Regions from separate parts of the Streptomyces sp. NPDC091387 genome, predicted to be linked through region 1. Evidence: riboswitches for the same ligand, from Rfam matches in the RefSeq annotation. Region 1 holds a riboswitch; each other region holds the start of a gene.
The links. Region 1 has a riboswitch for S-adenosylmethionine ahead of ACIQM0_RS14520 (amino acid ABC transporter permease). Riboswitches for the same ligand answer to the same signal wherever they lie in the genome.

Region 1 (7,640 bases):
TGCCCGCCGCGACCGCGCGGACCAGCCGGGTGGCCAGGCCGCGGCCGCGGTGGTCCGGGTGGGTGCAGACGGCGCTGATCTCCGTCCAGCCCGGCGGGCGCAGGCGTTCACCGGCCAGGGCGATCAGCCGTCCGCGGTCCCGGATGCCCAGGTAGCTGCCCAGTTCGATGGTGCGGGGCAGGAAGGGGCCCGGCTCTGTGAGGGCGACCAGGTCGAGGATCTCGGGTACGTCGGCGGGTCCGAGCCGTTCCGCCTCTGGGGCGGGTTCGGCGTACAGCGTGGTGGCGATGAGCTGAACGCCGTCGCCGCCGCGCTCGATCGTCCAGCCGTCGGGCACCTCCAGGGCTCCGGAGACCGGGGTGGCGGTGCCGGGTCCGACCAGTGCGGCCAGATCGGCCCAGGCCCGGGGGTCGGCGGGGTCGTCGAGGGCGCTGAACGGGGAGATGTCCGTGGGGTAGCGGGCGGCCCGGCCCACGCGCTCGGCGAGGCCGGCGTGGGGACCGCTCAGCGCGGCCCAGGCGGCGTTGTCCAGGATGTGCGGTTCCGTCGGGACCGGGGGCGGGGCGTGATGGACGGTGGTCGACATGGCGGTGCGGAGTCTCCGTATCCGGAAGGCGGCCGGGCCGGCGCCGGCTCATGGCAGCGCGGGCCGGCGGCAGATGCGCGGGCGTGGACGTGAATGCGGATCTGAACGCGGACGCGGGTCAGGAGTTGTCGAGCGGCAGTCCGGGCGGGTCGACCAGGGAGGTGGGGACGGCCTCGTCGGAGAGGTTCCAGGCGGCGAGCCACTTGGCGTACTGGCCGTTCTTGATCAGGTGGTTGATCGCGGCGGCGATGGGCTTCGCCAGTCCGCTGCCCTTCTTCGACGTGGCGGCGATGAGCCCCTGGAGCGTCGCGCCGGCGCCGGAGAACTGGCCCGCGCTACGCGTCGGCGTGGGGGTCTTCGCGGTCTGGGTGATGTGGTAGGCGATGCCGGGATTAGGGCCGAAGGAGGAGTCGATCTTCCCGCTGGACAGCGCCAGGGCCGTGGCGTTGCCGTCCTGGTAGTACTTGACGGTGAGCTTCTTGCCCTCCTTCGCCAGCTTCGCCTTCCACTCCAGCAGGATCCGCTCCTGGTTGGTGCCGGCGCTGACGGAGACGGTCTTGCCCGCCAGGTTGCGGTAGTCGCCGTCGAAGTTCCAGGTGCTCTTCTTCAGCGCCTCGAAGGCGAGGTTGTCCGCCCGGTAGGAGGCGAACTCGTACTTCTTCTTGCGCTCCTCGGTGTCGGTGACATTCGACAGCGCCACGTCGAACTTGCCGCTGTCGATGCCGACGAACATGTTCTCCCAGGTCGAGTTCTTCATCTCCGGCCTGAGCCCGAGGACCGCGGCGATCAGCCGGCCGAGGTCGGGTTCGGCGCCGGTGAAGGTCTTCTGGTCCTCGCCCACGTATACCAGCGGAGGGTACCCGGCAGGCAGCGCGCCCAAGCCGATCACCAACGTGCCCTTCTCGGCCACCGACTTGGGGAGCCCTGCGCTGATCGACGTCACCTCGGACACCTTGAGCTCGGTCTGCTTGGCGGCGCCGTTGGAGAGTGCGCCGATGGTGACCGATCCGGCCGGCGCGCTGTCGGTCCTGGTCGCGGCGTCACCCGCACCGCCGCACGCGGCGAGCCCGGCGGCGAGAGAGGCGACGGCCGCGGCGGCGGTGACGCCGCGGAGGAATCTGCTGCGGCGACTGGGGGAGGGCGTGAGGGCGAGGGTGCGCATGATGGCTGTCCTTGTCGGGTGCGGTGAGGGCGTACGGGTGAGGTCGCGCCGTGAAGTGGGTACGGGATCAGGGGTGTTGGGTTGGAGGTTTCGGGATCAGAGCACTTTGCTCAGGAAGTCCCTGGTCCGCTCGTGCTGCGGGTGGTCCAGCACCTGCTCGGGCGGGCCCTGTTCGACGATTCGGCCTTCGTCCATGAAGACGACCCGGTCGGCGACCTCACGGGCGAACCCGATCTCGTGCGTGACGACCAGGAGGGTGGTTCCGCTGCCGGCCAGGTCCTTGATCACGGCCAGCACCTCGCCGACCAGCTCGGGGTCGAGCGCGGAGGTCGGCTCGTCGAAGAGGATGACGCCGGGCCGCAGGGCGAGGGCGCGGGCGATGGCCACGCGCTGCTGCTGCCCGCCGGACAACTGCCGCGGGTAGGCGGCGGTCCGGTCCGCGAGCCCCACGCGGGCGAGGAGGCCGCGGGCCAGTTCCCTCGCCTGGGGCCTGGTCAGCTTTCCGGTCGCCACCGGAGCCGCGGCCACGTTGTCCAGCACGGTCAGGTGCGGGAAGAGATTGAAGTTCTGGAAGACGAAGCCGATCCGGCTGCGCTGCGCCAGGATGGCCCGCTCGCTCAGCTCCTTGAGGCGACCGCGGTGCCTGCGTACGCCGATCAGCTCGCCGTTGAGGCTGACATGGCCGATCTCGGGCTTCTCCAGGTGGTTGATCACCCGTAGGAGCGTGGACTTGCCGGAGCCGGACGGCCCGAGGACGACCGTGACCTCGCCGGGCCTTACGGTCAACGCCACGCCTTCCAGAACGCGTTGGGATCCGTACCACTTGTGCACATCGTGCACCTCGACCGCGGCGGGGCGTACCGCGAGCACTCGGCCGGTCTCCTGCGCCCCAGCCGTACCGGCCGCCTCCGCCTTCTCGGCCGTCCCGGTCTTCTCGGTCGTCTCGGCGCTCATATCGCCGTCTCCTTCCGGACCCGGGCCCGCAGATCGCCGAGGCCGGTCCGCAGCTTCTGCAACGGGGTCAGCGGCAGGGTGCGCAGCGCGCCCCGCGAGTAGTGCCGCTCGACGTAGAACTGGATGACGGACACGACGCTGGTGAGAATCAGGTACCAGACGGTGGCCACCAGCAGCAGCGGCACGATGTCGCCGGGGTAGCTGCTGCCCATGCTCTGCACGGAGCCGAACAGGTCGAGCAGAGAGACGTAGAAGACCAGCGAGGTGCCCTTGATCAGGCCGATCAGCTGGTTGACGTAGTTCGGGGTGATGGAGCGCAGGGCCTGCGGAAACACGATCTTCGCGAACTGGTAGCGCCTCGGGAGGCCGAGGGCCGAGGCCGCCTCGTGCTGGCCCTGGTCGACGGAGAGGATGCCGCCGCGGACCACTTCGGAGGCGTACGCCGCCTCGTTGAGGCTCAGGCCGATGACGGCGACGGCCATGTCGGTGGCGAGGCGGGACTCGTCGAACGTGAAGAACGCCGGGCCGAACGGCACTCCGATGCTCAGCGTCCGGTAGAGCGCGCTGAAGTTGTAGAGGAACAGCAGGACCACGATCAGCGGCACCGATCGGAAGAGCCAGGTGTAGCCCCAGCTGACCCCACGCAGCACCGGGCTCGGGGAGAGCCTGGCCAGTGCCAGCAGTACGCCGCCGAGCAGTCCCAAAGCGGCGCTGTACACGGTGACTTCGAGGGTGATGAGCAGGCCGTCGAGGATCGTGGGCCGCAGGAACCAGTACGAGAACCGGTCCCACTGGTAGAAGGGATTGGTCACCAGGCCGTGGACGATCTGGGCGACCAGCACGAGCACGACGGCTGTGATGATCCAGCGGCCGGGGCGCAGCAGGGGAAGGACCCGCTGCGCCGCCAGGGGCTTCGGCGCGGCGGGCGGGTGGAGGCGGGGGGCCGCCTCGGCGGGCGGCGCTGATCCGGAGGACACAGCGATGCCAGGGGATTCACTCACGGAGGGCTCCAGCGGATTCGGACAGTCCGGACCGCGGACGGCGGCGACGCCGCACCGATCGGGGACGAATCGGCGGGACGCGGCACACGGCACGGGACGGGGGCCGGGCAGGGAGAGGGCGCACCGCGACAGCGGTGGACGTCAAGAACGCGGAGAGCAGAGGCCCGGAAGGCAGAGGCCGGGAAGGGCTGGGCCGGGAATGCCGTCAGGCTTGACAGAGCACGCGTGAAACGGCGCTACACAGTGCGCTGTTGACGCGCTGCAGGTCGACGGAGCGGTCCGCGCAGAGCAGCAGGGCGCGGCCGCGGGACCGCCAGGCAGCCATCCCCTCAGCTGCGTGCATCGCTCTCACCGTCACCATTCCGCCCCGTGGGGCCTACACTCCCGCCGAACGTCATCCGGTCCGGACCGAACCTGGGCACCCCACCGCGTACGAGGGTTGCCGGCCGGCGCACCAGGGATTTCCGCTGACGCTCATGACCGTTCTGCGCCGCAAGTTAGGCACGGCCGGAAACGAATGTCAACGCCGGTGACCACCAGGCGAGACGGCCCGTGCGGCCTTCTTGACTGCGTCACGTGACGCACCGAAACTGACATGGACGGTCACGATTGTCAGCGCCTCCTGTGCGGGATTCTCCTGCTCAGGCGGTTATCGGCCCCGGCCCGCTGGCAGGCAACCCTTCCACCGCGACGGGGTGCCCCGGGTGACGACCGGGTCCCGCCGGTGCGGCGGGGCAAGCGTGGTCTCGCGTCTCGCGAGCCCCGAAGTCGGGACCGGTGGGAATTGTCCAGGAACGGCTTGACGAGGCGCCTGCACATCGATCTGCTGCGTGTCTCCAGCGCTTACTAGCCCGGACAGATCCGGACGCGTACCGGACCGCTCGGTCCGTCCGGACCGGTACGAGAGCGCAGCCATTCCACATCCGGCCGCTGGTGCCCACAAGGCGGCGGTGGCTTCCTCGTTCCCGCAGGGATTCCCACCGGGATTCCCATAGGAGAGTCATGCCCGAGACAGTTTCGCGCAGTTCCAGTTCACGCGGTCCCGGTTCGCGCAGTTCCGGCACAGGCAACTCGATGGCATGCGGCCCGGTTTCCCCGGGTCCGAGTCCGTGCGCCACGCAGCCTCGTCCCGCGGCTGCCGTGCAGCCCTCCCGCATCCACAGCCGTATCGGTGTCGGTCTGGCCGGCGGCTTCTACCCGGCGCCGCACCGCTACGAGCTCTTCCTGTCGGCGAGTTGTCCGCGCTCGCTCCGCATCTCGATCACTCTCGGCCTGCTCGGCCTCAAGGACTCGGTCGCCACCACGATCCTGGGACACCCCACCGAGACACCCGGCGCGTTCGCCTCGCTGCGCAGCGCGTACGAGGCGACGATGCACCACTACGACGGACCGCTGACGGCGCCCGCGCTGTGCGACCGGTGGAGCGGACGGATCGTCAGCAACCACACCCCCGACATCCTGCGCGACCTCGCGGGCCTGCTGTCCGGCCATGACGAGGCCTGCCCCTCCGCTCTGCGCCCGCCGGGACTCATCGCGGACATCGACGCCCTCCGTGACCTGCTGGACTGCGACGTCACCCCGGACGCCGGGCCCGCGGAGCGATCGGCGACGCTGGACCTGCTGGATCACCGCCTCGACCTGCGGCCCTACGTACTGGGCGGGGAACTGACGGCGGCGGATGTGGACCTGTGGGTCGCGCTCGTCCGTCTCGGCCCGGCCGCACTCGGCGACCGTCCTCGGCTCCGGGAGTACGTGGGCCGCCTGCGCGACCACCCCGCCTTCCCCGACGCGCAGGAGCGGGACGACGGCCTCCGGCCCGCGTAGTTGGGCGCACCGGAGCCGGTGAAGGCCCCGGTGCACCTCTCGTTCAACGCGACATTCAGGTCAACCTCTTGTCCAACGGCTCCCTCAGGCGCCGACGTAGGCCGCGAGGTGCCGGCCGGTGAGGGTGGAGCGGTCGGCGACGAGGTCGGCGGGGGTGCCCTCGAAGACGAGCCTGCCGCCGTCGTGGCCGGCGCCGGGGCCGAGGTCGACGATCCAGTCGGCGTGCGCCATGACCGCCTGGTGGTGCTCGATCACGATGACCGACTTGCCGGAGTCCACGAGCCCGTCGAGCAGGCCGAGCAGTTGCTCGACGTCGGCGAGGTGGAGGCCGGTGGTCGGTTCGTCGAGGACGAGGATGCCGCCCTTCTCGCCCATGTGCGTGGCCAGCTTGAGCCGTTGCCGCTCACCGCCGGACAGCGTGGTGAGCGGCTGGCCGAGGCTGAGGTAGCCGAGCCCGACGTCGGCGAGCCTGCCCAGGACGCGGTGCGCGGCCGGTGTGCGCGCCTCGCCGTCGCCGAAGAACTCCTCGGCCTCGGTCACCGACATGGCGAGCACCTCGCTGATGTCGCGGCCGCCGAGGTGGTATTCGAGCACCGAGGCCTGGAACCGCTTGCCCTCGCACTCCTCGCAGACGGTGGAGACACCCGCCATCATCGCAAGGTCGCTGTAGATGACGCCGGCACCGTTGCAACCGGGGCAGGCACCTTCGGAGTTGGCGCTGAACAGGCCCGGTTTCACGTCGTTGGCCTTGGCGAACGCCTTGCGGATCGGATCGAGCAGTCCGGTGTACGTCGCGGGGTTGCTCCGTCGCGAGCCGCGGATCGCACCCTGGTCGATCGCCACCACCCCGTCCAGGCCCGAGACCGAACCGTGGATCAGGGAGCTCTTGCCGGAACCGGCGACGCCGGTGACGACGGCGAGGACCCCGAGCGGGATGTCGACGTCGACGTCGCGCAGGTTGTTCGTCTGCGCGCCGCGGATCTCCAGCGAGCCGGTGGGCTTGCGCAGGGTGTCCTTGAGGGTCGCCCGGTCGTCGAAATGGCGGCCCGTGACGGTGTCCCCGGCCCTCAGTCCCTCGACGCTGCCCTCGAAGCAGACGGTTCCGCCCGCTGTTCCGGCGCCGGGGCCGAGGTCGACGACGTGGTCGGCGATAGCGATCGTCTCCGGCTTGTGCTCCACGACGAGCACCGTGTTGCCCTTGTCCCGCAGGCGCAGCAGCAGGTTGTTCATCCGCTGGATGTCGTGGGGGTGCAGGCCCGCGGTGGGCTCGTCGAAGACGTAGGTGGTGTCGGTGAGCGAGGATCCGAGATGGCGGATCATCTTGACGCGCTGTGCCTCGCCCCCCGACAGCGTGCCCGTCGGCCGGTCGAGCGCGAGGTAGCCGAGTCCGATCTCCACGAACGAGTCGAGGGTCTGCCCCAGCGCGGTGAGCAGGGGTGCCACCGAGGGTTCGTCGAGGTCGCGGATCCAGGCGGCCAGGTCGCTGGTCTGCATCGCGCAGGCGTCGGCGATACTGATCCGGTTGATCTTCGACGACCTGGCTCCCTCGCTGAGCCGGGTGCCCTCGCACTCGGGGCAGGTGGTGAAGGTGACGGCCCGCTCCACGAACGCCCGGATGTGCGGTTGCAGCGCTTCCTTGTCCTTGGACAGGAACGACTTCTGGATCCGGGGGACGAGACCCTCGTAGGTGAGGCTGACGCCTTCGACCTTGACCTTGGTCGGCTCCCGGTAGAGGAAGTCCTGCATCTCCTTCTTGGTGTACTTGCGGATCGGCTTGTCCGGGTCGAGGAAGCCCGATTCCGTGTAGACCCGGACGGTCCAGAAGCTGTCGGACTTCCAGCCGGGGATGGTGAAGGCGCCCTCGGCGAGCGACTTGGAGTCGTCGTAGAGCTGGGTGAGGTCGATGTCGGAGACGTTGCCCCGGCCCTCGCAACGCGTGCACATGCCGCCCGTGCGGTTGAAGGTGGCCTTCACCGCCTTCTTGGCACCGCGCTCGACGGTGATGGCACCGCTGGCCCGGACCGAGGGGACGTTGAAGGCGTAGGCGCCGGGCGGGCCGATGTGCGGCTTCCCGAGCCGGCTGAAGAGGATCCGCAGCATCGCGTTGGCGTCG
Region 2 (7,640 bases), on a different contig from region 1:
TGCCCGTGCCACCAGTCAACCTTCGACCTCTCCGACGGCGCCCGCGTCATCTTCGGTCCGGCCGGTCACGCCCTTCCGCAGCTGCGGATCGGCGTGAACAGCGAGGGCAACCTCGAGGCGCTCGGTGACTTCGAAGAGCCCGTCGGTCCTGCATTCTGGGAGCGCGGATGAGTACTGCGACCGATACGAAGCGCAAGGCGCCCGCCGGTGAGAAGATGGCCGACTGGGCGGACGGCCGGCTGGGGATCTACTCCCTGGCCAAGGCCAACATGCGCAAGATCTTCCCGGACCACTGGTCCTTCATGCTCGGTGAGATCTGCCTCTACAGCTTCATCATCATCATCCTCACGGGTGTGTACCTGACGCTGTTCTTCCACCCGAGCATGAACGAGGTCGTGTACCACGGCCCGTACGAGCCCATGCAGGGCATCCGGATGTCCGAGGCCTACGCCTCGACGCTGAACATCAGCTTCGACGTCCGCGGTGGTCTGCTGGTCCGGCAGATCCACCACTGGGCCGCGCTGATCTTCCTGGCCGGCATGTTCGTGCACATGATGCGTGTCTTCTTCACGGGCGCGTTCCGCAAGCCGCGTGAGATCAACTGGCTGTTCGGCTTCCTGCTGTTCGTGCTCGGTATGTTCACCGGCTTCACCGGCTACTCGCTCCCTGACGACCTGCTCTCGGGTACGGGTGTCCGGTTCATGCAGGGCGCGATCCTGTCCATGCCGATCGTCGGCACGTACCTGTCGATGTTCCTGTTCGGCGGGGAGTTCCCGGGCGGCGATGTCATCGCCCGGTTCTACTCGGTCCACATCCTGCTGCTGCCCGGCATCATGATGGGGCTGCTGGTGGCGCACCTCATCCTGGTCTTCTACCACAAGCACACGCAGTTCGCGGGTCCCGGCCGGACCAACAAGAACGTGGTCGGCATGCCGCTGCTGCCGGTGTACATGGCGAAGGCCGGAGGGTTCTTCTTCCTGGTCTTCGGCGTCATCGCCGCCATCTCGGGCATCGCCTCGATCAACCCGATCTGGGCCATCGGGCCCTACCGCCCGGACCAGGTGTCCACCGGCGCGCAGCCCGACTGGTACATGGGGTTCTCCGAGGGCCTGATCCGTGTGATGCCAGGCTGGGAGATCAACCTCTGGGGCCACACGCTGGTCCTGGGTGTGCTCGTGCCGCTCATGGTCTTCCCGCTCGTGCTGGTCGCGATCGCCGTGTACCCGTTCGTCGAGTCCTGGGTCACCGGGGACAAGCGCGAGCACCACATCCTGGACCGCCCGCGCAACGCGCCGACGCGCACCGCCTTCGGCGTCGCGTGGATCACGTGGTACTTCGTACTGCTGGTCGGTGGTGGCAACGACCTCTGGGCCACGCACTTCCATCTGTCGATCAACTCGATCACCTGGTTCGTGCGGATCGCCTTCTTCGTCGCTCCCGTCCTCGCGTTCATCGCCACCAAGCGGATCTGCCTCGGCCTTCAGCGCCGGGACAAGGAGAAGGTGCTGCACGGGCGCGAGTCCGGGCTCATCAAGCGCCTGCCGCACGGTGAGTTCGTCGAGGTCCACGAGCCGCTGTCGCAGGGTCAGCTGCACACCCTCACCGCGCACGAGCAGTACGCGCCGGTCGAAATCGGCCCGCTGGTCGACGAGAACGGCGTCAAGCGCAAGGTGTCGCCGGTGGAGAAGCTGCGGGCCAAGCTCAGCAAGGGCTACTACGGCGAGAACAACCAGATCGTCAAGCCTTCCGCCGAGGAGTACAAGGAGATCACCGACGGCCACGGCCACCACTGATCACCTGAACTGATCGCCACAGCAGGAGCCCCGCCCATCCATACGATGGACGGGGCTCTTCGCTGTCCCCGGCGCTCGATAGGGTGGTCACATCCCCTTATCGGCTGTGGACCCCAGGAGCGGACCATGAACGTTGTGACCCCGGTCGGCGGCGACAGCGTGGCGGCTCGTTCCTGGCCCGGCGTGCTGACCCCGCTGCTGCGCGGCGAGGACCTGAGCGCCGACGACACCGCGTGGGCGATGGACCGCATCATGAGCGGTGAGGCGACCGACGTGCAGATCGCCGGCTTCGCGGTCGCCCTGCGCGCCAAGGGCGAGACCGTCACGGAGGTCACCGGTCTGGTCCGTGCGATGTACGAGCACGCCACCACCATCCACGTACCCGGCCGTACGGTCGACATCGTCGGCACCGGCGGCGACATGGCCAAGACGGTCAACATCTCCACCATGTCCGCGATCGTGGTGGCGGGGGCCGGGGCCAAGGTCGTCAAGCACGGCAACCGCGCCTCCTCCTCCGCGAGCGGCTCCTCCGACGTCCTGGGCAAGCTCGGCGTCAACCTGGACCTGCCGCCGCAGCGCGTGGTCGAGGTGGCCGAGGAAGCGGGCATCACCTTCTGTTTCGCGGTGAAGTTCCACCCCGCCCTGCGGTACGCGGCGAAGGCGCGGTCGGAGCTCGGTGCCCCGACCACCTTCAACATCCTCGGCCCGCTCACCAATCCGGCCCAGGTCCGTTCCCAGGCCATCGGCGTCGCCGACCTGCGGATGGCGCCCATCGTCGCGGGCGTGCTCGCGGAACGCGGCAACTCCGCGCTGGTCTTCCGCGGCGACGACGGCCTGGACGAGCTGACCACCACCGCGACCTCCCGGGTCTGGGTGGCCCGGGACGGCGTCGTGCGCGAGCAGGCCTTCGACCCGCGCGACGTCGGCCTGGAACTGGTGCCGGTGGAAGCGCTGCGCGGCGCCGACGCCTCGTACAACGCCGATGTGGCCCGCCGCCTGCTGGCCGGCGAGAGGGGCCCGGTACGGGACGCCGTCCTGCTCAACTCGGCGGCGGCCCTGGTCGCGCTGGACCAGGGGGAGGGCACGCTCACCGAGCAGCTCGCCGCCGGTATCGCGAAGGCAGCCGAGTCCATCGACTCCGGGTCCGCCGGCCGGGTGCTGGAGAGATGGGTCAGGGCGAGCAACGCCTGACCGTACGGAACGCGAGGCGGGGCGCAGTCCAGATCATGGACTGCGCCTTGCGCGTTCCGGTACGTATGGCAAGATGCTGGGCAGGTCATGAGTGACAGCGACTACGGCCCCGGCCCGCTGTCCGGCAACCCTCCGTCCGTGGCGGGGTGCCCCGGGTGAAGACCAGGCCGTAGGCAGCGAGGTCTGCGGCAAGCGCGGACCCCTCGACGTCCTAGACGTCCACCCGTGGGGTCCTGGTCCTCAGGGAGCCTCTGTGAGCAAGCGAATGCGATAGGGCTTTTCGGCCCTCCTCCGCACACCCTCTTTTCTTCCCTCCGTGCTGCCGCGTACCCGCAGGCACGCGGAATTCGCCTGCCTGTTACGGGAGTCCGCCATGTCTGTCTTCACCGCTGCCGCCGACCAGTCCATTTGTGCCCCTCTGCCGGTTCTGGGCAAGGATGTGAGGGTTCCGCTGGTGACCGGCGGTGAGGTCACCTACGCCGCGCTCGACTACGCCGCCAGCGCCCCGGCCCTGCAGCGGGTGTGGGACGACGTCGCCGCGTACGCGCCGTACTACGGCAGCGTCCACCGCGGCGCCGGCTACCTCTCGCAGCTCTCCACGGACCTCTTCGAGTCCAGCCGCGTCACCGTCGCGGAGTTCCTCGGCTGCCGCGCCGACGACCAGGTGATCTTCACCCGGTCGACCACTGACTCGCTCAACCTGCTGGCCGCCGCGGTCCCCGCCGACTGCCAGGTCTTCGTCTTCGAGACCGAGCACCACGCGTCCCTGCTGCCCTGGCGCGACGCCCGGGTGACCTACCTGAACGCCCCGCGCACCCCCGCCCAGGCCGTCGCCACGCTGGAGCGGGCCCTCGCCGACCGTGACCCCTACGGCCCCGCGCTGGTCTGCGTCACCGGCGCCTCCAACGTCACCGGTGAGCTGTGGCCGGTCAAGGAGCTCGCCGCCGCCGCGCACGCCCACGGCGCGCGGATCGTGCTGGACGCCGCGCAGCTGGCCCCGCACCACCCCGTCGACATCGCCGAGCTGGACGTGGACTGGGTCGCCTTCTCCGGACACAAGCTGTACGCGCCGTTCGGCTCCGGCGTCCTGGCCGGCCGCTCCGACTGGCTGCGCGACGCCGAGCCCTACCTGGCCGGCGGCGGCGCCTCCCGCAAGGTCGCCCGGCGCACCGACGGCGGGGTGGACGTCGAGTGGCACACCACCGCCGCACGCCACGAGGCCGGTTCCCCCAACGTTATCGGCGTCTACTCCATCGCCTCCGCCTGCAAGGCGCTCACCGAGGCCGGATTCGACGGCCTGGTCGCCCGGGAGCAGCAGCTCGTCACCATGGTCCGCGCCGGCCTCGCCGAGGTCCCCGAGGTCAAGGTGCTCTCGCTGTTCGGTGACGACGCCCCGCGGGTCGGCGTCATCTCCTTCGTGGTGGAGGGCTGGAACAGCTCGCACTTCGCCGCGGCGCTCTCCGCCGAGTACGGCATCGGGGTGCGCGACGGACTGTTCTGTGCCCACCCGCTGGTGCGCACCCTGCTCGGCAGCGACCCGCAGGACGTCGGTGAGTGCGGTGCGCCGGAGGCCGAGCCGGGCGAGAGGTCGCTCAACGCGATCCGGGTCAGCTTCGGTGCCGGTACGCCGGACGAGCACATCGAGCGCTTCGTGCGGGCGGTCAAGGAGCTGGTGAGCGAGGGCGCCCAGTGGAAGTACCGCACCGAGGACGGCCGTTGCGTCCCGGACCGGGGTACCGCCCAGGTCTGAGGGGCGTGAAACACGTTCGGCCGGGTACGGACAGCTGTCCGTACCCGGCCGAACGCATGTACCTATGCGTCCAGGCCGATGGCGAAGGCCGCCTCCAGGTCGTGCTGCGAGTACGTACGGAACGCCACGTGGGTGTCGGTCCCCTCGACGCCGGGGATCTTGCTGATCCGGCCGGGGATGACGTCGGCCAGATCGTCGTGCTTGGCCACCCGGACCATGGCGATCAGGTCGTACGTACCGGTGACCGAGAAGACCTCGCTGACGCTGTCCAGCGCCGCGACGGCCTCGGCGATCTCGGGGATCCGGTCCACGCTGGTTTTGATGAGCACGATCGCGGTGATCACGGCTGGCTTTCTCCCTCGGTGGCCGTGGCTGGAGATCTCACTCTAGGGCCTCGTGTCCTGGCCCCACGCCGATAGCGCCCCCAGGCGTAGAGGAAGCCGATGGCGAAGCCGACGACATGCGCGAGGTAGGCCACGCCGGGGCCGCTGCCCGCGCCCTCGGCGGCCAGCCACTGCAGTACGAACCAGAAGATCAGCACGATCCAGGCGGGGAAGCGCAGCGGCAGGAAGAGCAGGAACGGGAACACGCTGGTGACCCGGGCCCGGGGGAAGAGGTAGAGGAAGGCGCCCAGCACCGCCGAGATCGCCCCCGACGCGCCGACGAGCGTCTGGTCGGACGTGGCGTGCGCGGCCGCGTAGGCGAGCAGGGCGAGGTAGCCGCAGCCGAGGTAGAAGAACGCGAACTCGGTGTGGCCCATGCGCTCCTCGGCCATCGCTCCGAACACGTACAGGAACAGTATGTTGCCGAGCAGATGCAGCCAGCTGCCGTGTACGAAGAGCGCGGTCAGCGGGGTGAGCAGGGCGTGTGCGGAGCCGTCCCACAGTTCGCTCGGGATCACGCCCCAGCGCTCGAAGTACCCGGCCTGGGCGGACAGCAGGGCGTCCGCGCTGCCGTACACCGGGGTGAGTCCGGAGAGCGGGCTGATCGCGAAGACCGCGCAGCACAGGGCGATGAGGGCGTAGGTCACCGGCGGTCCGCCCGAGGTGGCCGCCCGCAGGAGTCTGCCGGCCGCAGCCCGCCGATCGATCATGAACAGAGCATGACTCAAGCGGAGGGAACCGGACAGAGCGCCTCGCCGTGCCGGTGGTATGCGGCGAGGCCGTAGGGTTACGGCAGGACATCCGCAGTTCGACGGCGCACCGCGAAGATCCTTATGTGGCAGCACGAGGCCCGACGAAAGAGGACGCAACGATGACGACGGTTCCCCAGCCGACCGAGGCGACCCGCTGGCGCTGCACGCTCTGCGGAAACCTCACGCGATTCGACGTGACGCGCTCCTCCAAGGTCGTCGAATACGTCCATCTCGACCTGGCCGGGGAATCGAGCGTCGAAGAACGCGAGGTGGTCAGTGAGACCATCGAGTCGGTGCGCTGTCGTTGGTGCAACGCGGTGGATCAGATCGAGCTGGTGGACAGGCCGGGTGCCGACTCCTGACGGGGCCGTGCGGACATAGAGTTTGAGGTGACGGATGGTGGAGCAGCCCGCTGGCGGCGCCGCGTCGGCCGATGCGGCCGACGATGCCGTGGAGGTGCTCGACCGTCCGCTGCCCGAAGGCGTGCGGCGTCGGGTCGTCGCGCTGGTCTCGGACGCGTTCGGCGGCCTCACGGTCACCGAACTCCCGGCTCAGCTCAGACAGTACGCCCGTTTCACGCCGACCCGGCGTGCGAAGTTCGCCGGGAACGCGATGGCGGCCGCCCTGGAGGGCGACGCGTCGTTCCGCCGGCGCATCGGTGAACGGCTGAGGGAGACCCAGCCGGAGCTGAGTGCCGCCCTGGAGGCGGGCTCGCCGCCCGCCGCCGCCGACCCCGTCGATGTGGCCGCCGCGGCCTATGTGCTGCGTCCGGCCGGCTGGGTGAAGCTTGTGGCCGCCGCCGGTGAGGAGGCCGAGCGGGCCGGCGCCGAGCGGGCGGACGAGGAAACCCGGCGCGAACTGGAACGGCTGCGCGAGGAGCTCGTCCAGGCCCGCGCCCAGACGAGGAGCGAGACCGAACGGCTCCGCGCCGACCTCGACGCGGCCCGCAAGGAGGCCGAGTCGCTCCAGCGCAAACTGCGCAGCGCGGCCAGCGAGGTGAAGCGCGGCGAGGCAGCGCTGCGCCGGGGCAGGGCCGAGAGCGACGCCGTACGGGCCGAGGCGGCCGTCCAGGTGTCCGCGGCGGAGAGCGAGACCCGGAGGCTGCGGGCGCGGCTCAGCGAGGCGGAGGCGTCCGTCGAGGCGGGGCGCAGGGCCGCGCGTGAGGGGCGCTCGGTCGAGGACATGCGGCTGCGGCTGCTGCTCGACACGGTGCTCGAAGCGGCGGGCGGACTGCGGCGCGAACTGGCGCTGCCGCCCTCCTCGATGCGTCCCGCGGACACCGTCGACGCCGTCGAGCCGGGCCGGATGTCGCCCAAGGACGTTGCCGCCAGAGCCCTTTCCGACACCGATCCGGCGCTGCTGGACCAACTGCTCGCGCTGCCGCAGGCACATCTGATCGTGGACGGCTACAACGTCACCAAGACCGGCTATCCGCAGATGCCGCTGGAGAAGCAGCGACTGCGGCTGCTGGGCGGTCTGTCGGTGCTCGCCGCCCAGACGGGCGCCGAGATGACCTGCGTCTTCGACGGGGCCGAGCTGGCCGCTCCGGTGCTGCTGGCGCCGCCTCGTGGGGTGCGGGTGCTGTTCAGCAAGGCGGGGGTCACCGCGGACGAGCTCATCCGGCAGCTCGCGCGCGCCGAACCGTCCGGCCGGCCCGTCGTGGTGGTCTCCACCGACCGCGAGGTGGCCGACGGAGTGGCGAAGGCGGGGGCCAGGCCCGTTGCGTCTCTCTTGCTCCTGAAGCGGCTTTCGCGCGTTTAGCGGGACTTGT
Region 3 (7,640 bases), on a different contig from region 1:
GTTACCGCGTGGGGTCAGCCGCAGTGGTCCGCCTTCTCCTCATCGGTCATCGCCCGGGTGTGCTGCGTCTTGGTGCTCGGCGCGTCCGGCATCGGGCCCGTCGCGTCGAAGGGCACGTACCAGTAGTAGTGGCCGTAGAAGCGGTCCGGGAAGTGCAGCTCGTACGTACCGCTCACGTGCTGCATCTGGGCCTCGCGGGTCACCCAGCCGACCTCGCCCGGCCGGACGTTCACGGCCGTCAGCTCCGACTCGGTGTGTGAGGTCTCCCAGGTGTGCCCGTAGGTGGCCGTGATGCTCATCTTGAAGACGAGCGAGAAGCCGTACTCCGCGGTCAGGGAGACGCCGACGCTGTTGGACTCGCCCGTCGTGTCCGACCAGCCGACGGTGGAGGTCTGGCTGTCCGGGGTGCAGTTGAAGGCGGAGTCACCCACCTGGTGGGCCTCGCCCATCGATATCTCGGGCGCCCCGTCGGGGTGGAACACGCAGCTGTCGGTCCCGTTGTCGCACTTGTCGAGCAGTTCACGGATGGTGGGCTGATCCTCGGCGAGGGCGGTGCCGGGAGCGACCAGGACGGCGCTGCCCGCGGTGACGAGCGCCGCCAGAAGCAGAGGGAGCCGGATTTTCACTGTCATGGGTGATCTCCGTGGGGGTGATCGTGCCTGTGGGGGGAGGGGGGACGGGAGTGCCCGGTGGGGCGGGCGGTCAGCTGAAGCCGATGGACTGGGTGCGGTCGTTCATGAACGACCCGATGGCGGGGCTGTTGTCCTCGAACGGGCCGTCCCGGTCACCGTTCAGTCCGGGCTCCGGGTAGAGCCAGAGCGCGCAGCCGCCCCAGGGCTGCACGGAGGAGATGCGGTTCTTCCAGTCGTCCCCGAGGTCGAACTGGAAGTTGACCCAGCCGTCCTTCACGCACGGCTCGGCGCCCCAGACGGTGAGGGACGCCCCGCCGTACTGCTCTTCCTCGAAGAAGGTCCCCTGGATGACTCCGTCCTGTGCCTGGTCGGCCATTCGGGCCCGGAACGCGTCACTGCGCACCGCTTCGGTCGCGGAGCGTGGTGCCCCGGTGATCCGGCCGCCGCTGGCGGCCTCGATGGCCTCCGTGAATGTCCGGTAACAGTGCTCACTGCCGTACGTCGCATGCACCGTGCAGTGCGGGGCGCCACCGTCGCCGGTCAGTGGTCCGGCCGTGTCCCGGACGGCCGCGCCGGCTGTCGGAGCGACGGCGGCGGCCGAGAGCAGCAGGGCCGCGGTCAGGATGCCGGAGGTACGTACGGATCTTGCACGCATAGGCAACATCGCTTTCCTGAGGGTCAGTTGGCTCCCCGCGCCTTTCCGGGATCGCTCACGGCAAACCGGCCCGGCCGCTCTCTTTCTCGCCACCATGCCGACCGCGCGGCCCGGCACCGGCTCCGCAGCATCCGTGCGTACCCGGCCGCGGCGGCGGAGGCCTGGGTTCGGGCTGCGCGCGGGAGCCTCCACCCACCCGTCTCCGATTGTTCGGCCGAACGCCACCACGTGCACACTGCAAGGGTCTTCCATGGCCCCTACCGATTCTGGAACACTCCAGTCGCTTTCGCCCTTACGTCCCCTCACCCCACAGAGGCCCTCACTCATGGCAGAACTGAACCGTCGCCGCCTCCTGCAGCTCGCCGGAGGCACGGTCGCCTTCTCCGCGTTGTCGAGCAGCATCGCCCGTGCCGCGTCACTGCCCGCGAAGGGCCGTACAGGCACGCTCAAGGACGTCGAGCACATCGTCGTACTGATGCAGGAGAATCGTTCCTTCGACCACTACTTCGGGACCATGAAGGGTGTGCGCGGTTTCGGTGACCCGCGTCCGGTCACGCTGCCCAGTGGGAAGCCGGTGTGGCACCAGAAGGACGTTCTCGGCAAGGAAGTGCTGCCGTTCCGGCCGCCGGCCGACGATCTCGGGCTGCAGTTCCTCCAGGACCTGAACCACGACTGGGCCGGCGGTCACCGGGCGTTGAACAAGGGCGCGTACGACCAGTGGGTGCCGGCCAAGACCGCCACGACGATGGCGCACCTCAACCGTGAGGACATCCCGTTCCATTACGCGCTCGCCGACGCGTTCACCGTCTGCGACGCGTACCACTGCTCGTTCCTCGGCTCGACCGACCCGAACCGCTACTACCTGTGGAGCGGGTACACCGGCAACGACGGCACCGGCGGCGGGCCCGTGCTGGGCAACGACGAGACGGGGTACGGCTGGAAGACCTACCCCGAGCGGCTGGAGGAGGCCGGGGTGTCGTGGAAGGTCTACCAGGACATCGGCGACGGGCTCGACGCCGCCGGCTCCTGGGGGTGGATCGACGACGCCTACCGGGGGACCTACGGCGACAACTCGCTGCTCTACTTCAACAGTTATCGCAACGCCAAGCCCGGCGATCCCCTCTTCGACAAGGCGCGCACCGGTACCGACGTCAAGAACGGTGACGGGCTCCTCGACGACCTCAAGGCCGACGTCCGGGCCGGGACGCTTCCCCAGGTCTCGTGGGTCGTCTCGCCCGAGGCCTACAGCGAGCACCCTAACTGGCCTGCCAATTACGGCGCCTGGTACATCTCGCAGGTGCTGGACGCGCTGACCTCCGACCCCGAGGTGTGGGGCCGGACCGCGCTCTTCGTCACCTACGACGAGAACGACGGATTCTTCGACCACGTCGTGCCGCCGTTCGTCCCGTCCGGGGCCGCGCAGGGGCTCTCCACCGTGGACACCTCCGCCGACCACTTCCCCGGCGACCTCCGTTACGCGGCCGGGCCGTACGGCCTCGGCCAGCGCGTGCCCATGACGGTCGTGTCCCCGTGGAGCACCGGCGGGTTCTCGTGTTCGGAGGTCTTCGACCACACCTCCGTGATCCGGTTCATGGAGGAGCGCTTCGGCGTGCACGAGCCCAACATCTCGCCCTGGCGGCGCACCGTCTGCGGCGATCTGACCTCGGCCTTCGACTTCAGCCGTACCGACACCGCGCCCGTCTCGCTGCCCTCCACGGACGGATACGCGCCGCCGGACAACGGCCGGCACCCCGACTACGTACCGGTGCCGCCGGTCTCCGGCAGTGTGCCGAAGCAGGAGCCCGGCTCGCGGCCCACCCGGCCGCTGCGGTACGCGCCCCTCGTGGACGGGGCGGCCGACCCGGCCTCCGGTAAGTACCGGCTGACCTTCAGTGGCGGCGACGCGGCCGGGGCGCAGTTCCTGGTGACGTCGGCGAACCGCACCGACGGACCCTGGACCTACACCACAGAGGCGGGCAAGACGCTCGCCGACAGCTGGAACACGGCCTACTCGAAGGACGTGACCGACCTCACCGTGCACGGCCCGAACGGGTTCCTGCGCGCTTTCCGGGGGCCCGGAAAGGCGGCAGGGCCGGAGGTGACCGCACGTCATGACCCGTCGAGCGGAGGACTCGAACTGACTTTCACTCATGCTGGTACGAGGACAGTCCAGTTGACCGTGCGGAACGCGGACACCTATGGCGGCGGGGCGCAGACCTTCGCGGTGCGTGCGGGGGCGACCGTGAAGCACGCCGTTGACCTGCGAGGGAGCCGGCGCTGGTACGACATCACGGTGGTGTCGGACGCGGACGCCACGTTCCTGCGGCGGTTCGCCGGGCACGTCGAGACGGGCAAGGCAGGAACGAGCGACCCGGGCTTCGTCACCTGCTGACCGAGCCCGACGGAGTGGCAGGTGAGGGGCAAGGGGGCGCGGGTCGGGTTCGGCCCGCGCCTGCGCCTCCCCTGACCGTCCGTCGGCTGTGCGTGCGCCGTCCGTCGGGGTCTGTCCCACGGGTGCGTTAGGGTTTTCGTCGGGTCATGAGTTCCAGCGCGCAGCCCCGGCTGGCTGGACGGCACCCCGCTCCGCTGCGGGTGCTCCGGGTGACGACCTGCCCCGTGCGCGAGGTGCGGGGAACAGCGGACCGCGGTGCAGAGCGCTCGGGGTCCATCATCCCCGGAAGGCGGGACCCACCATGCTGCGTCATCTCACCGAGAACGGCTCCGTGCGGAGCGACGGCTGCGACCGGTACGCCGCAGGCCACCAGGTGCACTGGATCCATGCCAAGAAGTGCCGGCAGGAGCCCGGCCAGGCCGTCGAGATACTGCTGACCGCCGGTGACGTCCGGGACGACGGGTGGGTCGAGCTGCGTGCCGCGTTCGACTACGCGGGCGCCCTTCCAGCGGTCTGGACGCACTCTCCGGACGTGCTGCGGGAGACACTCGCCGGTCATCGCGGACGCGTGTACTGGCTGTCCCGGTGGCACGCGCTGAAGCTGGTGGACGGAGAAGACCCGGCCGCCGCGCTCGTCAACGTCGCCCTGGAGGGCGGCGATTTGTGCGATGCCCAGGGTTCCGGGCGGTCGTAGTCCGGGTCCGGCCGGGCGCGCTGGCCGCCCACCGGCTCCGGGTGGCCGGGGCGGTACCCGCAGATGTTGGTCAATTGTGCGCAGATGTCGGCCAGTTGCTTCGCTCTGACTGCACATTTGATCGCCGTTGACCGCTGTGGCATCACATAAAATCCTTATAGTGGGCGTGCGTTGATCGCACGATCGTGACGCGTGAAGCTTCCGCCACAGGAGTCAGGACGATGACGCGCCCATCCTCCGCACGGCCCGAGCCCGCCTCGCCCCCTCCGGAGTGCCCCGCACACACGAGGCCCGGGGCCGTGCCGCTCGGCGGCCCCTCGTTCCAGACCGAGCCACAGGCCGTCTACCGCGCCATGCGCCGTGATCACGGGCCGGTCGTCCCCGTGGAGCTGCCGGGCGGGTTCCCCGCCTGGCTGGTCATCGGATACCGCGAACTCCATCAAGTCACCAGCGACGGCGAGCTGTTCCCGCGCGATGTCGGTCTGTGGAACCAGTGGGAGCACATCCCCGAGGACTGGCCGCTGCTGCCCATGGTCGGGCGGCCGCTGCCGTCCATCTACTTCAGCGCGGGGGACGAGCACCGGCGCCACGCCCGGATGGTCGGACCCGCCCTCGAAGGGGCCGATCCGTTCGAGATCCGCAACCACTGCGAGGAGCTGGCCGACCGGCTGATCGACGCCGTGTGCAGCCGGGGTGCCGCCGACCTCGTCGCCGACTTCTGCGAGCCCTTACCCGTGCTCGTCCTCGCACGGCTGGTCGGGTTCCCCGATGACGAAGGCGCCCATATCGCGCAGGTGTTGAAGGACCTGGCCGACGGTGGTCCGGGCGCACAGGAGGCCCATCTGCGATTCGGGGAGCACATGCGGCGGCTGGTCGCCGCCAAGCGGGCCGAGCCCGGGGACGACGTGACCTCCCGGATGCTCGCCTTCCCCGAGGCGTTCACCGACGAGGAGTACATGCTCGACCTGATGGCCATCACGGCCGCCGGGCACCTCACCACCGCTGACTGGATCAGTAACTCCCTGCGGCTGATGCTCACCGAGGACGAGTTCGCCGAATCGATGGCGGGCGGGCGGCGCAGCGTGGCCGAGGCCATGAACGCGGTGCTCTGGGAGGACGCGCCGACGCAGATCCTCGCCGGACGCTGGGCCGCCCGGGACACCCAGCTCGGCGGGCAGCGGATCAGGGCGGGGGACATGCTGCTGCTCGGGCTCGGCGCCGCCAACACCGATCCGCTGATCAGGCAGAGCCTGTCCGGCAGCGCTGCCTCCGCCCAAGGGGGCAACGGCGCGCATCTCGCCTTCAGCCACGGCGAGTACCGGTGCCCCTTCTCCGCTCAGGAGATCGCCGAGACCATCGCGCGTACCGGCATCGAGGTGCTGCTCGACCGGCTGCCCGACCTCGAGCTGGGCGTCGCCGTCGCGGACCTCGTACGGCGGCCCTCCGCGTTTCTGCGCGGGACGACCTCGCTCCCCGTCCGGTTCACCCCCGTTCGTACGACAGGAGACCTCTCGTGACCTGCCCTCACGCCGCCGCGCACACAGCTGCCCCGGACCGCGGGACCGTTGTCATCGACCCCATGGTCCAGGACCTGGACGGTGAGACGGCGCGGCTGCGCGACGCCGGGCGGCTCGCCCGGATCGACCTGCTCGGCATACCCGCCTGGACCATCACCCGGTATGCCGACGCACGTGAACTCCTCGTCGACCCGCGGCTGGTGAAGGACATCGACGCCTGGGGGCTGTGGCAGAGCGGCGAGGTGACGCGTGAGTGGCCGCTCATCGGGATGATCGACGCCGGGCGGTCCATGTTCACCGTGGACGGCGCCGAGCACCGGCGGCTGCGGACCAAGACCTCCCAGGCGCTCACGCCCCGCCGGCTGGAGGCCATCAGGCCCGACATCGAGAAGTTCACCCAGGAGCTGTTGGACGCACTCGCCGACGGCGGCAGGGACGGGGCCGTCGTCGACCTCAAGTCGGTGTTCGCCCAGCCGCTGCCGATGCGGGTCGTCGGCATGCTGATGGGCGTGGACCCCGCCGAGAACGCCATGCTGACCAGGCAGTACAAGGCCTTCTTCTCGATGCTCACCCCGCAGGACGAACGGCTCGCCCTGCTGGCCGAGTTGGACGTCTTCTACTCAGGGCTCGTGCGGGAGAAGGCGGCACGCCCCACCGATGACCTGACCTCCGGGCTGATTCTCGCGGAGGAGGGCGGGGAGCCCCTCACAGAGGAAGAGGTGGTGGGCAACCTCAAGGCGATGGTCGCGGCCGGCCACGAGACCACCATCGGGCTCATCCTCAACGCCGTACGAGCCCTCCTGGCGCACCCGGAACAGTTGCGGATGGTCCTCGACGGGGAGGTCTCCTGGGAGACCGTGATCGAGGAGACGCTGCGGTGGGACACCCCGACCACCCATCTGCTGATGCGGTTCGCCACCGAGGACATCCAGGTGGGTGACGACGTCATCGCCAAGGGCGAGGGCGTGGTCATCTCCTACCGGGTGATCGGCCGGGACCTCGAGCAGCACGGCGCCGACGCGGACGCCTTCGACATCACCCGCCCCACCCCCATCCGGCACATGACCTTCGGCCACGGCCCGCACATCTGCCCCGGCGCCGCGCTATCCCGGGTCGAGGCGGGGATAGCCCTGCCGGCTCTCTTCGGGCGCTTCCCCCGGCTGCGGCTCGCGGTGCCGGACGCGGACATCCGCAAGCTTCCGGTGATGACGCAGAACGACATGGAGGCCTTCCCCGTACTGCTCGACGCCTGAGTCCGGGCAACGCCGCGGGGCGACATCCCCACCGGGGCCGGCCGGCGGCGCGCGTACTGTGGCCGTCATGAAAGTCCGCTTCGGAGCGGGACTCGGCGCCGGGTCGCCCCTGCCGGATTTCAGCCGGATCGTCGACCGTCTCGAACGTGACGGCTTGGATTCCCTCTGGCTGTCCGAGCACATCCGCTCGGACGCCGTCGACCCCCTCATCGTAATGGCCCACGCCCTGTCCCGGACCACCCGGCTCAAGGCCGGCACCTCGGTGACGGTGCTGCCGGGCCGTCACCCGGTGCTGATCGCCGCGCAGTTGGCCTCGCCGGCGGGCCTGGCGCCCCGGCGGGTGCTGCCGGTGTTCGGGCTGCAGCCCGCCCGGCCCGGCGAACGAGAGCTGTTCCCCGCGCCGGAGGGGCGGCGCGGGGCGCTGTTCGACGAGTCCCTGGACCGGTTCGAGACGGAACTGCTGCCCCGGCAGAACTGAGGCCCCTGGGCACCGGCGT
Region 4 (7,640 bases), on a different contig from region 1:
CGTCCACGTCCGCCTCGTGCGCGCGGCGGCGCAGGAAGTCCGCGTCGGCGCCGAGCCCGTGCACGCCGATGCGGGTGCGGCCGGTGCCGCCCAGGATCTCCGTGCAGCAGCCGATGAAGGCGTCCGCCCAGCGGCGGGTCAGGAAGGCCGCCCGGTCGGCGCCGAGGATGCCGCGCAGCACCTGCTCGGAGATGTCGTCGGGCAGCATCCGGAAGTAGTCGACGGGCGCCCACGGGGTGTGCGAGAAGTGGCCGATCCGCAGGTCGGGGCGGAGCTCGCGGAGCATTCCGGGCACCAGCACCAGGTGGTAGTCCTGCACCAGGACCGACGCGCCCTCGCCCGCCTCCTCGGCGAGCGCCTGGGCGAAGGCCCGGTTGTAGGCCTCGAAGGAGGCCCACTGCCGGCGGAACTCCGCGTCGAAGACGGGTTCCACGGGGGTCTGGTAGAGCAGGTGGTGGACGAACCAGAGCACCGAGTTCGCGATCCCGTTGTACGCGTCGGCGTGCACGTCCGCGTCGATGTCGAGCATCCGTACGCCCGGCTCGCCGACCCCGCGGCGCACCGCCTCGCGGTCGCCGTCACCGAGTGCGGCGCAGACCCACATCTTGTCGTCCACCGCGCTCAGCCCGGAGACGAGCCCGCCCCCGCCCCGTTTCGCGTCGAGCGAGCCGTCCTCGCGGAGCGCGTACGAGACCGGACCGCGGTTGGACGCGACGAGTACCTGGGCGGCGGCGGGCTGAGGGGCGTGCTCGGAGACCATGCTGCGGAATCTAGCCCGATCCCGAACGGTCCAAACGTGCGTGCGGCCGTGCTCCGGTCACGCCGCGCGGCGTGAGACGTACTCCTCGATCTCGCGCATCGGCGGCCGCTCCTCTGTGTCCACCGGGTACGTGTGCGGGACGAACCCGTGTTCGCCGCGCTCGAACTGGGTCAGCGAGGGGCGGACCAGATGCCCCCGGGAGAGCCGCAGCTGAGCGGTCCGGTAGATGGCCGCCGCCATCCGGCCGAGCGCCTGGCCGTCCTGGTGGCGGTGTTTCCTGACGCCGACGTCCACCTGGCCGAGCGCGTCCAGGCCGACCGTGTGCAGGGCGTCGACGAGCAGCCCCAGCTCCACTCCGTAACCGACCGGGAACGGCAGCTGTTCGAGCAGGGAGCGGCGCACGGCGTACTCGCCGCCCAGCGGCTGGACGAAGCCGGCCAGCTGCGGCCAGTGCAGATTGAGCAGCGGCCGCGCCACCAGCTCGGTGACCCGGCCGCCCTGGCCTGCGGTGTCCCCGAGGGGGCGGTCGTACATCGCCTTGACGAACTGGATCGAGGGGTCGGTCAGCAGTGGGCCGACGATGCCGGAGACGAAGTCCGCCGAGAAGTCCTTGAGGTCCGCGTCGATGAAGCAGACGATGTCACCGCCGGTCGCCAGGAGTGACCGCCAGAGCACCTCGCCCTTGCCGGGGACGGCCGGGACCCGGGGCAGGATCGCGTCCCGGTGGATCACCCGGGCGCCCGCCCGGCGGGCGACCTCTGCGGTGGCGTCCGTGGAGCCGGAGTCGATCACCACGAGTTCGTCGACCAGCCGGACCTTCTCCATGAGCTCGCGCCGGATCACCCGGACGATGTCCCCGACCGTCGCCGCCTCGTTGAGCGCGGGCAGGACGACACTCACGCTCCCGCGGCGCGGGTCGCGGTCCCTGGCGGCCAGGAGCTGCTCCAGCGGGCGGTCGGCGGAGGACCAGGAACGCCTGGTCAGCCAGCCTTCGACCTCTTCCAGCACGGTCGATACTCCCTGTATGTGATCCATCTCGCGGTTCGGACGACTATCTCAACAGTCCGGTGCTTCGGTTACAGTCTTGAACAACGCAGATGGCCGTGGCATGCCGGGGTCCATCCGCTGATAAACGCCTGGATCCATGGTCCAGTGCCACAGCGCTCATCCAGAGGGACAGAGGGAACGGCCCGTTGAAGTCCCGGCAACCATCCAGCCGACCGCGAGGTCAGGTGGGGAAGGTGCCAATTCCGTCTTGTGACGAAATGCGTCACGAGGAAGATGAGGAGAAAGGGCCTCGCCATCATGGCTGTGCAGACTGTTGCAGCAAACCCCGAGTCTTCTGTGGACCTTGGTCCCGCCGCGGCGCTTTCCTGCCGCGAGTGCGGAGAGCGATTCGAGCTCGGCCCCCTTTTCGCCTGTGCGACCTGTTTCGGGCCGCTCGAAGTGGCGTACGACCTGCCGAGCGGCTCCCCGGACGAGCTGAAGAAGCGCATCGAGGCCGGCCCCGACAACATCTGGCGCTACGCGCCGCTGCTGCCGGTCCCCTCCGACGTCGCGGACAAGCCCAACCTCAACCCCGGCTTCACCAAGCTGGTCAAGGCCGACAACCTCGCCCGTGAGCTGGGCGTCACCGGCGGCCTGTACGTCAAGGACGACTCCGGCAACCCGACGCACTCCTTCAAGGACCGCGTCGTCGCGATCGCCGTCGAGGCCGCCCGCGCCTTCGGTTTCACCACGCTCTCCTGCTCCTCCACCGGCAACCTCGCCGGTGCGGTGGGCGCCGCCGCGGCCCGCGCCGGTCTGCGGTCGTGCGTGTTCATCCCGCACGACCTGGAGCAGGGCAAGGTCGTCATGGCCGCGGTGTACGGCGGTGAGCTGGTCGGCATCGAGGGCAACTACGACGACGTCAACCGCTTCTGCTCGGAGCTCATCGGCGACCCGCTCGGCGAGGGCTGGGGCTTCGTCAACGTCAACCTCCGGCCGTACTACGGCGAGGGTTCCAAGACGCTCGCGTACGAGATCTGCGAGCAGCTCGGCTGGCGGCTGCCCGACCAGATCGTCATCCCGATCGCGTCCGGCTCGCAGCTCACGAAGATCGACAAGGGTCTCCAGGAGCTGATCAAGCTCGGTCTGGTCGAGGACAGGCCGTACCGGATCTTCGGTGCCCAGGCCGAGGGCTGTTCCCCGGTCTCCACCGCCTTCAAGGCCGGTCACGACGTCGTGCGGCCGCAGAAGCCGAACACGATCGCCAAGTCCCTGGCGATCGGCAACCCGGCCGACGGCCCGTACGTCCTGGACATCGCCCGCCGCACCGGCGGCGCCGTCGAGGACGTCAACGACGAACAGGTCGTCGACGCGATCAAGCTGCTGGCGCGCACCGAGGGCATCTTCGCCGAGACCGCGGGCGGGGTGACGGTCGGCGTGACGAAGAAGCTGATCGAGGCCGGCCTCCTCGACCCGTCGCTCACCACCGTCATCCTGAACACCGGCGACGGCCTCAAGACACTGGACGCCGTGGCCGCCACCTCGCAGGCGACCGCGACGATCCGGCCGAGCCTGGACGCCTTCCGCGCCGCGGGCCTCGGCACCGCCGGCTGACCCCACCCGAGACTCCAGGAAGGGCACCCACCATGAGCGTCAAGGTCCGTATCCCCACCATCCTCCGCACCTACACGGGCGGCCAGGCCGAGGTCCCGGCCGAGGGCGCGACCCTCGCCCAGGTCATCGAGTCCCTGGAGAAGAACCACCCGGGCATCGCCGCCCGCGTCCTGGACGACCAGGGCAAGCTCCGCCGCTTCGTGAACGTGTACGTCAACGACGACGACGTGCGCTTTGAAGGCGGTCTGGAAGCGGTCACCCCGGACGGCGCGGGTGTCTCGATCATCCCGGCCGTCGCCGGCGGCTGCTGACCCCCGGGACCCGCGCGGTCCCGCCCCACCGCGTCACCGGAATTGCCCCCTCCGCGACAGAAGCGGAGGGGGCAATTCTGCATGGTTGAACGCGGTAGAGTGTGGGAAGTCCCCTCCGCTGCCCGTGCCCCCGCATATGAGAATGCGCCCGGCCACGACAAGATGCAGCCAAAGTAACTGAACCTCTTGCGCCATAAGTCGCCTTTGCCTGGCCCGACTTGCCCTGGAATCTTATGAGTTACTCATATTCGGGCGATCGGCGCTGCCCAGAATTCTCGTCCGATTGACCTGTTGCAGAGGGCAGTTGGGCAGATACATTCGGCCGCGGTCGACGCGTTCCGGCGCACGCACCCTCTCCTGTCGGAGGGTGAGTTCTGACCCGGGCCCGCGAAGTGCGGTCCTGTGCAAGGGCCAGTAATAGGGGAGTTAGGCATGGCTCAGGGCACCGTCAAGTGGTTCAACGCGGAGAAGGGGTACGGCTTCATCGCGGTCGACGGTGGTGCGGATGTTTTCGTCCACTACAGCGCGATCCAGATGGACGGATACCGCACCCTCGAAGAGGGTCAGCGAGTTGAATTCGAGATCTCGCAGGGCCAGAAGGGGCCGCAGGCGGACATGGTCAAGCTCGCTGTCGGCTGAGCTCGGCACGGTCGGCCAACGACACTACTCACGCACGGAGGGCCCGTACCCCCTGGGGTACGGGCCCTCCGTGCGTCCCGAGCCCCTTCGCACGCGCGCTCCGGTTGTCCACACTCCGGAGAGGGACGCTTGCACTCTCGGGGGTCGAGTGCTAATCATTGGGCTTAGCACTCTCCGGGTGAGAGTGACAGAAACTTGGACCGGGCCGGTGAGGCCCGCAGGTCTGTCGGGGCAAGGAACCGGCAGGCGGCAGGCCGTCCGTCGCGGGCGCCACTCGGTCCGGAGAAATCCACCCCTGTCCGGGAGGACCACTTCATATGGCCAAGATCATCGCGTTCGACGAGGAGGCCCGGCGCGGTCTTGAGCGCGGCATGAACCAGCTCGCCGACGCCGTCAAGGTCACCCTCGGCCCCAAGGGCCGCAACGTCGTCCTTGAGAAGAAGTGGGGCGCCCCCACGATCACCAACGATGGTGTTTCCATCGCCAAGGAGATCGAGCTGGAGGACCCGTACGAGAAGATCGGTGCGGAGCTGGTCAAGGAGGTCGCCAAGAAGACGGACGACGTCGCCGGCGACGGTACGACCACCGCCACCGTTCTCGCTCAGGCGCTCGTCCGCGAGGGCCTTCGCAACGTGGCCGCGGGTGCGAACCCGATGGCTCTCAAGCGGGGCATCGAGAAGGCCGTCGAGGCCGTCTCCGCCGCCCTCCTGGAGCAGGCCAAGGACGTGGAGACCAAGGAGCAGATCGCTTCGACCGCCTCCATCTCCGCCGCTGACACCCAGATCGGCGAGCTCATCGCCGAGGCCATGGACAAGGTCGGCAAGGAAGGCGTCATCACCGTCGAGGAGTCCCAGACCTTCGGGCTGGAGCTCGAGCTCACCGAGGGTATGCGCTTCGACAAGGGCTACATCTCGGCGTACTTCGCCACGGACATGGAGCGCATGGAGTCGTCCCTGGACGACCCGTACATCCTGATCGTGAACTCGAAGATCAGCAACGTGAAGGACCTCCTTCCGCTGCTGGAGAAGGTCATGCAGTCCGGCAAGCCGCTGCTGATCATCGCCGAGGACGTCGAGGGCGAGGCCCTGTCGACCCTGGTCGTCAACAAGATCCGTGGCACCTTCAAGTCCGTCGCCGTCAAGGCTCCGGGCTTCGGTGACCGCCGCAAGGCCATGCTCGGCGACATCGCCATCCTCACCGGTGGCACCGTCATCTCCGAGGAGGTCGGCCTCAAGCTGGAGAACGCCGGTCTCGACCTGCTCGGCCGTGCCCGCAAGGTCGTCATCACCAAGGACGAGACGACGATCGTCGACGGCTCCGGTGACAGCGACCAGGTTCAGGGTCGCGTCAACCAGATCCGTGCCGAGATCGAGAACTCCGACTCGGACTACGACCGCGAGAAGCTCCAGGAGCGCCTCGCGAAGCTGGCCGGCGGCGTGGCCGTCATCAAGGCCGGTGCCGCGACCGAGGTCGAGCTCAAGGAGCGCAAGCACCGCATCGAGGACGCGGTGCGCAACGCCAAGGCCGCCGTCGAGGAGGGCATCGTCGCCGGTGGTGGCGTGGCTCTGCTCCAGGCCTCGGCCGTCTTCGAGAAGCTGGAGCTCTCGGGTGACGAGGCGACCGGCGCCAACGCCGTCAAGCTGGCGCTGGAGGCCCCGCTCAAGCAGATCGCCGTCAACGGTGGTCTCGAAGGTGGAGTCGTCGTCGAGAAGGTGCGCAACCTGCCGATCGGTCACGGCCTCAACGCCGCGACCGGCGAGTACGTCGACATGATCGCCGAGGGCATTCTCGACCCGGCGAAGGTCACGCGCTCCGCTCTGCAGAACGCCGCGTCCATCGCCGCGCTCTTCCTCACCACCGAGGCCGTCATCGCCGACAAGCCGGAGAAGGCCTCTGCGGCCGCTCCGGGCGGCATGCCGGGCGGAGACATGGACTTCTGATCCTGACGGATCGGTAGTTCCGCACAGCTGTACGACGCCGGCCCCCGGGGAGTGATCCCCGGGGGCCGGCGTCGTTCGTGTGCCCGCGGTCCGAGCGCCGCGCGGGTGCGGGGATCAGGCCGTCGTCGACGGCTTCTCGCGCAGGCCGTCGACGACCGCCCGCTCTAGGACCGCCGTCTTGCTGATCAGGGTGCCCTTCTTGCCCATGGAGGTGTTCCTGATGAGGTAGCTCCGTTCGCCCAGGTACTCCAGGGTGGTCGAGTCGAAGATCCAGGCGGTGCGCCAACCGGCCCGGGTGTTGTCACGGGCCACGCCGATCCCGTGCCGGCCGGCCGCGTCCACCGCGTCCGGGTCCACGCTCACGCCGGGGATCTTCGCCGCGGCCTGGTAGAGGGCGGCCGCGGTCCTCGGCGGCATCAGCGTCTCCCGCAGCAGCTCACCGATGGCGTCGAAGGTGTCCTGGTCCTTGTTCCGGTCCTTGACCGGGGTGTCGCGCGCGTCCTGGTCCCGGGTGATCTCGGTGCCGAGCCGCCGGAGCAGGGCGTCGGGGTCGGTGGGCAGCGAGGCCAGCCACGTGTACGTCGGCCGGTTGAGGCCCGCCGGGCTGCCGACGGGCTTCTCGCCGTCCGGGACCCCGACGACGATCGGGATGTACGAGCCGTCCTGGTGGATCAGGCCCTCCTTGAGCACCGGTCCCGCCTTCTGCGCCATCCAGACCTCACGCTCGCTGGGCCCGGTCAGCTGCACCGGGCCGCCGAACGTGCCCCCGTTGCCGCTCTGCAGCGACCTGACGTACACGAACTGGTCGCCGCGGACCTTCTGTTCGTCGCTCTTCTTGGCGACCGAGGCGATCCGGTCGAGCAGCACGGCCGCGCCACGCGGGGACGTGGCCGGGGAACCCGTGCTCGCGGCGGACGGTGCCGGAGTGCTGTCCTGGCCGGTCACGGCGAGGGTGGTCAGCAGTACCCCGCCCAGAGCCAGTCCGGCGGCGGGCAGCAGGACGGCGGGGCGCAGGAGGCGCGGGCGGGGACGGGCGGTGGCGCGGTCGCTGTCCTGGTCGATCAGACGCATCAGGGTGTCCTTGTGGTGGAGATGCCGGCCCGGGGGGAGGTCCCGTTCGGCCGGGGCCGGCAGCAGCCGGGCCAGTTCCTCGTGTTCGGCCCGCTCGGGGCCGGAGGTGCGGTCGTTCATCGGGCTTCCTCCTGGATGGGCAGGGCCACGAACGCGGCCCTGCTCCCTACCTCTCCGCGGCCGGGGCGGGGTTCCCGGCCGGACGACCGGGCCGTGTCCCCGGGCTGTGCCTCCCGGGCGGGGCCGGACGCTTCCCGCGCGGGGCCCGCCGTCTTCCCGTCCGGCGCCCGGCGGTGTTCCTCGTCGGTGAGCCGTCGC

Region 2: linked by a shared signal. The riboswitch ahead of ACIQM0_RS07380 (aminotransferase class V-fold PLP-dependent enzyme) and the one ahead of ACIQM0_RS14520 (amino acid ABC transporter permease) in region 1 are both predicted to bind S-adenosylmethionine.
Region 3: linked by a shared signal. The riboswitch ahead of ACIQM0_RS31145 (hypothetical protein) and the one ahead of ACIQM0_RS14520 (amino acid ABC transporter permease) in region 1 are both predicted to bind S-adenosylmethionine.
Region 4: linked by a shared signal. The riboswitch ahead of thrC (threonine synthase) and the one ahead of ACIQM0_RS14520 (amino acid ABC transporter permease) in region 1 are both predicted to bind S-adenosylmethionine.

The regions. Positions count from the first base shown of each region.
Region 1 covers NZ_JBIVTZ010000006.1:145,830-153,469, reverse strand. Annotated here, with positions in the region: gene ACIQM0_RS14535 (GNAT family N-acetyltransferase) at 1-586, opposite strand, end outside; gene ACIQM0_RS14530 (ABC transporter substrate-binding protein) at 705-1,748, opposite strand; gene ACIQM0_RS14525 (amino acid ABC transporter ATP-binding protein) at 1,845-2,702, opposite strand; gene ACIQM0_RS14520 (amino acid ABC transporter permease) at 2,699-3,703, opposite strand; SAM riboswitch class IV at 4,077-4,185, opposite strand; SAM riboswitch class IV at 4,305-4,450, shown strand; gene ACIQM0_RS14515 (putative leader peptide) at 4,428-4,553, shown strand; gene ACIQM0_RS14510 (glutathione S-transferase C-terminal domain-containing protein) at 4,844-5,527, shown strand; gene ACIQM0_RS14505 (ATP-binding cassette domain-containing protein) at 5,612-7,640, opposite strand, start outside.
Region 2 covers NZ_JBIVTZ010000003.1:113,263-120,902, forward strand. Annotated here, with positions in the region: gene ACIQM0_RS07365 (Rieske 2Fe-2S domain-containing protein) at 1-171, shown strand, start outside; gene ACIQM0_RS07370 (ubiquinol-cytochrome c reductase cytochrome b subunit) at 168-1,793, shown strand; gene trpD (anthranilate phosphoribosyltransferase) at 1,920-2,984, shown strand; SAM riboswitch class IV at 3,068-3,185, shown strand; gene ACIQM0_RS07380 (aminotransferase class V-fold PLP-dependent enzyme) at 3,358-4,734, shown strand; gene ACIQM0_RS07385 (Lrp/AsnC family transcriptional regulator) at 4,797-5,078, opposite strand; gene ACIQM0_RS07390 (rhomboid family intramembrane serine protease) at 5,075-5,827, opposite strand; gene ACIQM0_RS07395 (hypothetical protein) at 5,989-6,231, shown strand; gene ACIQM0_RS07400 (NYN domain-containing protein) at 6,269-7,630, shown strand.
Region 3 covers NZ_JBIVTZ010000017.1:153,527-161,166, forward strand. Annotated here, with positions in the region: gene ACIQM0_RS31130 (hypothetical protein) at 15-632, opposite strand; gene ACIQM0_RS31135 (hypothetical protein) at 703-1,287, opposite strand; gene ACIQM0_RS31140 (phosphocholine-specific phospholipase C) at 1,613-3,679, shown strand; SAM riboswitch class IV at 3,822-3,931, shown strand; gene ACIQM0_RS31145 (hypothetical protein) at 3,981-4,373, shown strand; gene ACIQM0_RS31150 (cytochrome P450) at 4,595-5,890, shown strand; gene ACIQM0_RS31155 (cytochrome P450) at 5,887-7,143, shown strand; gene ACIQM0_RS31160 (LLM class flavin-dependent oxidoreductase) at 7,211-7,621, shown strand.
Region 4 covers NZ_JBIVTZ010000011.1:182,637-190,276, reverse strand. Annotated here, with positions in the region: gene ACIQM0_RS23690 (trehalose-6-phosphate synthase) at 1-760, opposite strand, end outside; gene ACIQM0_RS23685 (glucosyl-3-phosphoglycerate synthase) at 818-1,768, opposite strand; SAM riboswitch class I at 1,922-2,048, shown strand; gene thrC (threonine synthase) at 2,066-3,361, shown strand; gene ACIQM0_RS23675 (MoaD/ThiS family protein) at 3,394-3,672, shown strand; gene ACIQM0_RS23670 (cold-shock protein) at 4,105-4,311, shown strand; gene groL (chaperonin GroEL) at 4,629-6,251, shown strand; gene ACIQM0_RS23660 (CU044_5270 family protein) at 6,366-7,442, opposite strand; gene ACIQM0_RS23655 (RNA polymerase sigma factor) at 7,439-7,640, opposite strand, start outside.